One region of the Streptomyces sp. NPDC052020 genome, then DNA from elsewhere that is predicted to be linked to it. Evidence: riboswitches for the same ligand, from Rfam matches in the RefSeq annotation. Region 1 holds a riboswitch; the other holds the start of a gene.
What was found. Region 1 has a riboswitch for thiamine pyrophosphate ahead of thiC (phosphomethylpyrimidine synthase ThiC). Riboswitches for the same ligand answer to the same signal wherever they lie in the genome.
Positions count from the first base shown of each region.

Region 2: linked by a shared signal. The riboswitch ahead of AB0L74_RS09620 (thiamine ABC transporter substrate-binding protein) and the one ahead of thiC (phosphomethylpyrimidine synthase ThiC) in region 1 are both predicted to bind thiamine pyrophosphate.

Region 1 is NZ_JBFAWY010000046.1:9,454-12,656, forward strand. It holds gene AB0L74_RS31030 (YibE/F family protein) at 1-1,082, opposite strand, end outside; TPP riboswitch at 1,154-1,343, shown strand; gene thiC (phosphomethylpyrimidine synthase ThiC) at 1,336-3,129, shown strand.
Region 2 is NZ_JBFAWY010000007.1:166,006-169,208, reverse strand. It holds gene AB0L74_RS09625 (iron ABC transporter permease) at 1-929, opposite strand, end outside; gene AB0L74_RS09620 (thiamine ABC transporter substrate-binding protein) at 905-1,981, opposite strand; TPP riboswitch at 2,061-2,166, opposite strand; gene rlmN (23S rRNA (adenine(2503)-C(2))-methyltransferase RlmN) at 2,206-3,203, opposite strand, start outside.

The sequences.
Region 1 (3,203 bases):
TCGTGCAGTTCCCAGACCGCCGACGTCTGCGTGACGGTCACGTCGTCGAGGACACCCAGAGAACCGATGATCACACCGGCCAGCAGCAGACCGCTCATGTCGATGGTCGGGTACAGGCCGTGGATCAGCCCCGTGTTGTCGTCGGTGTTGCCGGTGAGCGCGGCCCAGCCGATGAACAGCGATCCCAGGACGCCGATCAGCAGCAGGGAGATCAGGGTGCCGAGCACCGCCACGGAGGTGCGGGCGGACAGGCCGTGGCACAGGTACAGGGCGATCAGCATGATGGCGCTCGACCCCACCACGGCCACCAGCAGCGGGTTCGACCCCTGGAGGATCGCCGGGAGGATGAAGAAGTTCAGCACCAGGAAGCTGATGGCCAGCGCGACCAGCGCCATGACACCCCGCAGCCGCCCGACGACCACGACGGCGAGCGCGAAGATCCCGGCCAGCAGCGCCATCGGCAGGCGCCTGTTGATGTCGGCGACCGAGTACTGCAGGTCCCTCGGTGCCGAGGGCTCGTAGGCGACCACGACCTTCTGGCCCTGTCGCAGCTGCCGGGACTGGTCGGGCTGCACGATCTCGGTGAACGTCCGGCCCTTGTCCTTGCCGGTGTCGACCCGGATCGTGGCCTTCTTGCAGGTGCCGCCGGCCTGTTGCACCGCGGAGGACCCCTCGGCGGTGGAGGTGTCGCCGGTCGGGGGGACGCCCGAGGCGTTGACGTCCTTGCAGCTCACCTCGAGCACCCGGGTGACCGTGGCCTGCTGCGTCTGCCGGTCGAATCCGACACCGGTGCGTTCGTGTGGGGGCGCACCGCCCGGCCACAGCACCGCGAGCCCGACCACCACCGCCGCGGCGAACGGGATGAGGACCGCCGCGATGACCTTGCGCAGGTGCCGGGAGACCGGTGCCGCGGGACCGTGCCCATGCCCGTGTCCGTGGCCGTGCGAGTGCCCATGGCCGCCCCCGGATCCGGGGCCGCGTCCGCCTCCGGCACCAGGACCACCGGCGCCAGGGCCGCTGCCTGCACCCGGGCCGCGGGGCGGGTCGGGCGGGGGATAGGGGGGATGCTGCGTCGTGGTCACCGACCGATCATCGCAAGAACCAGGGGGGCCCTCTGTTCACCGCGCCCGAAGTAACGCTAGCGTGGGGGCACCTTTGTACACGCGGGAGCTCGGAGCACCGGGCTGAGAGGGCGCTGACCTCCGTCCCGCCGATGTTTCACATGAAACGTCACCGAAGACGAGTGATGTTTCCCACGGAACGTCGGCAGACGGAAGCCGCTGCGTCGACCGCCGAACCTGTTACCGGGTAATGCCGGCGTAGGGAGTAGGTCTCATGACCATCAAGGACGCACGCACGCCTGCCTCCACGAACGACTCCGTCGACGGACAGTCCGCGGAGGCCGGGAAGTCCATCGGCTGGCACAAGGCGTACATCGAGGGCTCACGCCCCGATCTGCGAGTGCCGGTCCGCCAGGTGCACCTCACCAACGGGCAGTCCGTCACGCTGTACGACACATCGGGCCCGTATACCGATCCGCTCGTTGACACCGACGTCCGCAGGGGCCTTCCGCCGCTGCGCGAGAACTGGATCGTCGCCCGCGGCGACACCGAGGAGTACGCGGGCCGTCCCGTCCGGCCCGAGGACGACGGGATCAAGCACACCTCGCCGCGCGGGGGCCTGCGCAACCTCGACGCGGTCTTCCCCGGGCGCCCGCGTCAGCCGAGGCGCGGCCGGGACGGAAAGGCCGTGACCCAGCTGGCGTACGCGCGCCGGGGCGAGATCACGCCGGAGATGGAGTTCGTGGCCCTCCGGGAGAACGTGTCGCCCGAGGTCGTCCGCGAGGAGATCGCCGCCGGGCGGGCGGTGCTGCCCGCGAACGTGAACCACCCGGAGATCGAGCCGATGATCATCGGCAAGCGGTTCCTGGTGAAGGTCAACGCGAACATCGGCAACTCCGCCGTGACCTCCTCCATCGAGGAGGAGGTGGAGAAGATGACCTGGGCGACCCGCTGGGGCGCCGACACGGTCATGGATCTGTCCACCGGGCGGAACATCCACACCACGCGCGAGTGGGTGCTGCGCAACTCCCCCGTACCCATCGGCACCGTGCCGCTGTACCAGGCCCTGGAGAAGGTGGACGGCAAGGCCGAAGAGCTGACCTGGGAGATCTACAAGGACACGGTGATCGAACAGGCCGAGCAGGGCGTGGATTACATGACGGTCCACGCGGGCGTCCGCCTGGCGTACGTGCCGCTGACGGCGAACCGCAAGACCGGCATCGTCTCGCGCGGCGGTTCGATCATGGCGGCGTGGTGCCTGGCGCACCACAAGGAGTCGTTCCTGTACGAGAACTTCGAGGAGCTCTGCGAGATCCTCGCGGCGTACGACGTGACGTACTCCCTCGGCGACGGCCTCCGGCCCGGCTCGATCGCGGACGCCAACGACGAGGCCCAGTTCGCGGAGTTGAGGACGCTCGGGGAACTCAACCGGATCGCGAAGCGCTTCCACGTCCAGACCATGATCGAGGGCCCGGGCCATGTCCCGATGCACAAGATCAAGGAGAACATCGACCTTCAGCAGGAGATCTGCGAGGAAGCTCCGTTCTATACGCTCGGTCCGCTGACGACGGACGTCGCGCCGGCCTATGACCACATCACCTCCGGCATCGGTGCCGCGATGATCGCCTGGTGGGGCACGGCCATGCTCTGTTACGTCACGCCGAAGGAGCACCTGGGCCTGCCCAACCGGGACGACGTCAAGACCGGCGTCATCACGTACAAGATCGCCGCCCACGCGGCCGATCTTGCCAAGGGGCATCCCGGGGCGCAGGAGTGGGACGACGCGCTGTCCGACGCCCGCTTCGAGTTCCGGTGGGAGGACCAGTTCAACCTGGCCCTCGACCCGGACACGGCACGGGAGTTCCACGACGAGACGCTGCCGGCCGAGCCCGCCAAGACGGCTCACTTCTGCTCGATGTGCGGTCCGAAGTTCTGCAGCATGAAGATCTCGCAGGACATCCGTCGCGAGCACGGTGGCAGCCAGGCCGAGATCGAGCAGGGCATGGCCCAGAAGTCGAAGGAGTTCGCGGCTTCGGGCAACCGCGTGTATCTGCCGATCGCGGACTAAACCTCGCGTCGCCGTGCGAGGGACAGGGCTGACGGAGTGACGAGGGGGCGGCCTTCCGGCCCGCCCCCTCCCTC
Region 2 (3,203 bases), on a different contig from region 1:
ACGGCTACGGTGACGAGGACACCGGCGAGCAGCGCCCACTGTCCCGCCCCGCGCGGCCGGCGCGCGGTCAGGGAGGCGTCCACCAGCCGCAGCGCGGTCTCCCGCCGCCGTACGGTCCGGGCGTGCACGGCGAGGATCGCGCCGACCGCGACGAACTGGATCATCGTCAGCACGGCGGCCGTCGACAGGTCGAAGACGTCGGCGGTCTGCCGGTAGATCTCCACCTCCAGGGTGGCGAAGGCGGGCCCGCCGAGGATCTGGACGACGCCGAAGGAGGTGAAGGTGAACAGGAACACCATCAGCGCGGCGGCGGCCACGGCGGGCGCCAGCGCGGGCAGGGTGACCGTGCGCCAGGCCGCCGTGCGCGAGGCGCCGAGCATCCGCGCCGCCTCCTCCTGCCGCGGGTCGAGCTGCGCCCACAGCCCGCCGACGGTGCGGACGACGACGGCGTAGTTGAAGAAGACGTGGGCGAGCAGGATCGCCCACACGGTGGTGTCCAGCCGTACGCCCCACAGCTCGTCCAGCAGCCCGCCCCGCCCGACCAGCGCGAGGAAGGCGGTCCCGACGACGACCGTCGGCAGCACGAACGGCACGGTCACCACGGCCCGCAGCACCTTTTTGCCGGGGAAGTCCAGGCGGGCGAAGACGTACGCGCCGGGCAGCGCGACCAGCAGGGTCAGCGCGGTGGAGACCAGCGCCTGCCAGGTGGTGAACCACAGCACGTGCCGGACGCCGGAGTCCGCCAGCACCTGGCCGATCCGCCCGAGGTGCCAGCCGTCGCCGTCCTTCAGCCCCCGCCCGACGATCGCGACGACGGGATAGGCGAAGAAGACCGCGAAGAACGCGACGGGCCCGGCCATGAGCGCGAGCCGCGCCGCGGCCTGGCGCCGCCGCCCGCGGGCGGCTACTTCAGAACGAGCGAGGTCCACGACTTGACCCACTCGTCACGGTGGTCGGCGATCTCGTCCGGGTCCATGGTCTGCGGGTTCTTCGCCTGCGGCCCGAACTTCGCGAAGTCCTCCGGCACCTTCGCGTCGTCCCGCACCGGGTAGACGAACATGTTCAGCGGCAGGTCGTCCTGGAACCGCTTGCCGATCAGGAAGTCCAGCAGCGCCTTGCCGCCCTCGGGGTTCTCGGCGTTGCTCAGCAGTCCGGCGTACTCCACCTGGCGGAAGCAGGTGTTGGAGGCGATGCCCGTGGGCGCCGTGTCGGGCCGGGGGTCGGCGTAGATCACCTCGGCGGGCGGCGAGGAGGCGTACGACACGACCAGCGGGCGGTCGGCCTTGGCCTTCTTGCCGGCGGCGGAGCCGGAGAACTCCTCGTTGTAGGCCTGCTCCCAGCCGTCGACCACCTTGACGCCGTTGGCCTTCAGCTTCTTCCAGTACTCCGGCCAGCCGTCGCCGTAGCGGGCGGCGGTGCCGAGGAGGAAGCCGAGGCCGGGCGAGGAGGTGGCGGCGTTCTCGGTGACCAGGAGGTTCTTGTACTCCGGCTTGATCAGGTCGTCGAAGGAGGCGGGCGGGGTGAGCCTGTGCTCGCCGAACCACTCCTTGTCGTAGTTGACGCAGATGTCACCGGTGTCGATGGGGGTGACCCGGTGCCGTTCCCCGTCGGCCCGGTACTCCGGCCCGATCCGGTCGGCGTCCTTCGGCTCGTACGGCTGGAAGAGCCCGTTGTCCAGCGCCCGCGACAGCAGGGTGTTGTCGACGCCGAAGAAGACGTCGCCCTGCGGGTTGTCCTTGGTCAGGATCGCCTTGTTCACGGCCTGGCCCGCGTCGCCGTCCTTGAGGACCCTGACCCGGTAACCGGACTCCTTCTCGAAGGCGGCGATCACGTCCTTCGACGCGGCCCACGAGTCATGGCTGACCAGCGTCACGGTCTTCGGGTCGCCGGATTCCCCGCCACCGCCGGACGACCCGCACGCCGAGAGCGTGACCAGGCCGAGTCCCACGGCCAGGATCGCGGCCTTCTTGGTGATGCCCACTGATGTCCTCCTGGGTGACCAGGAAGAGACGCGGCCCTGCCCAGACCCCCTGGAAGGTGCCCCGGGCAGGGCGCAACAGCTCGAGTGATGACCGATCTCCCTACCCAGAATGACCTGGGCCAGGTTCGGAGGGTCTGCGGCCGGTGCCGCACTCTCAGCGCTGTGGCGCTCCCCTGTCGGAATATGCGGATGTGGTGATGGTGTGCGTTCTTACGGTGGTCAGGTTACCGTTCGCTCGCGGCGAGCTGTCCGCACGCCCCGTCGATCTCCTGCCCACGGGTGTCCCGGATGGTGACCGGCACACCATGGGCGGCGATCGCCTCCACGAACGCCTTCTCGTCCTCGGGCCGCGAGGCGGTCCACTTCGAGCCGGGCGTCGGGTTGAGCGGGATCAGGTTGACGTGCACCGGCTTGCCCTTGAGCAGCCGGCCGAGCCGGTCACCGCGCCACGCCTGGTCGTTGATGTCCCGGATCAGCGCGTACTCGATGGAGAGCCGCCGGCCGGACTTCGCGGCGTACTCGAACCCGGCGTCCAGCACCTCGCGCACCTTCCACCGCGTGTTCACGGGGACGAGGGTGTCGCGCAGCTCGTCGTCGGGCGCGTGCAGCGAGATCGCCAGACGGCACTTGAAGCCCTCGTCGGCGAAGCGGTGGATGGCCGGGACCAGGCCCACCGTCGAGACGGTGATGCCGCGCTGCGACAGGCCCACCCCGTCGGGCTCGGGGTCGGTGAGCCTGCGGATGGCCCCGACGACCCGGTTGTAGTTGGCGAGCGGCTCGCCCATGCCCATGAAGACGATGTTGGACAGCCGGGCCGGACCGCCCGGCACCTCGCCGTCCCTGAGGGCCCGCATGCCGTCCACGATCTGGTGCACGATCTCCGCGGTGGACAGGTTCCGGTCCAGGCCGGCCTGTCCGGTGGCGCAGAACGGGCAGTTCATGCCGCAGCCCGCCTGCGAGCTGATGCACATGGTCACCCGGTCCGGGTAGCGCATGAGCACCGACTCGACGAGGGTGCCGTCGAACAGCCGCCACAGCGTCTTGCGGGTGGTCCCCTGGTCGGTCGACAGGTGCCGCACCACCGTCATCAGCTCCGGCAGCAGCGCCTCCCGGAGCTTGCCGCGGGAGCCGGCCGGGATGTCGGTCCACTGCTCCGGCTCGTGCGCGTACCGCGCGAAGTAGTGCTGCGAGAGCTGCTTGGCGCGAAACGGCTTCTCGCCGA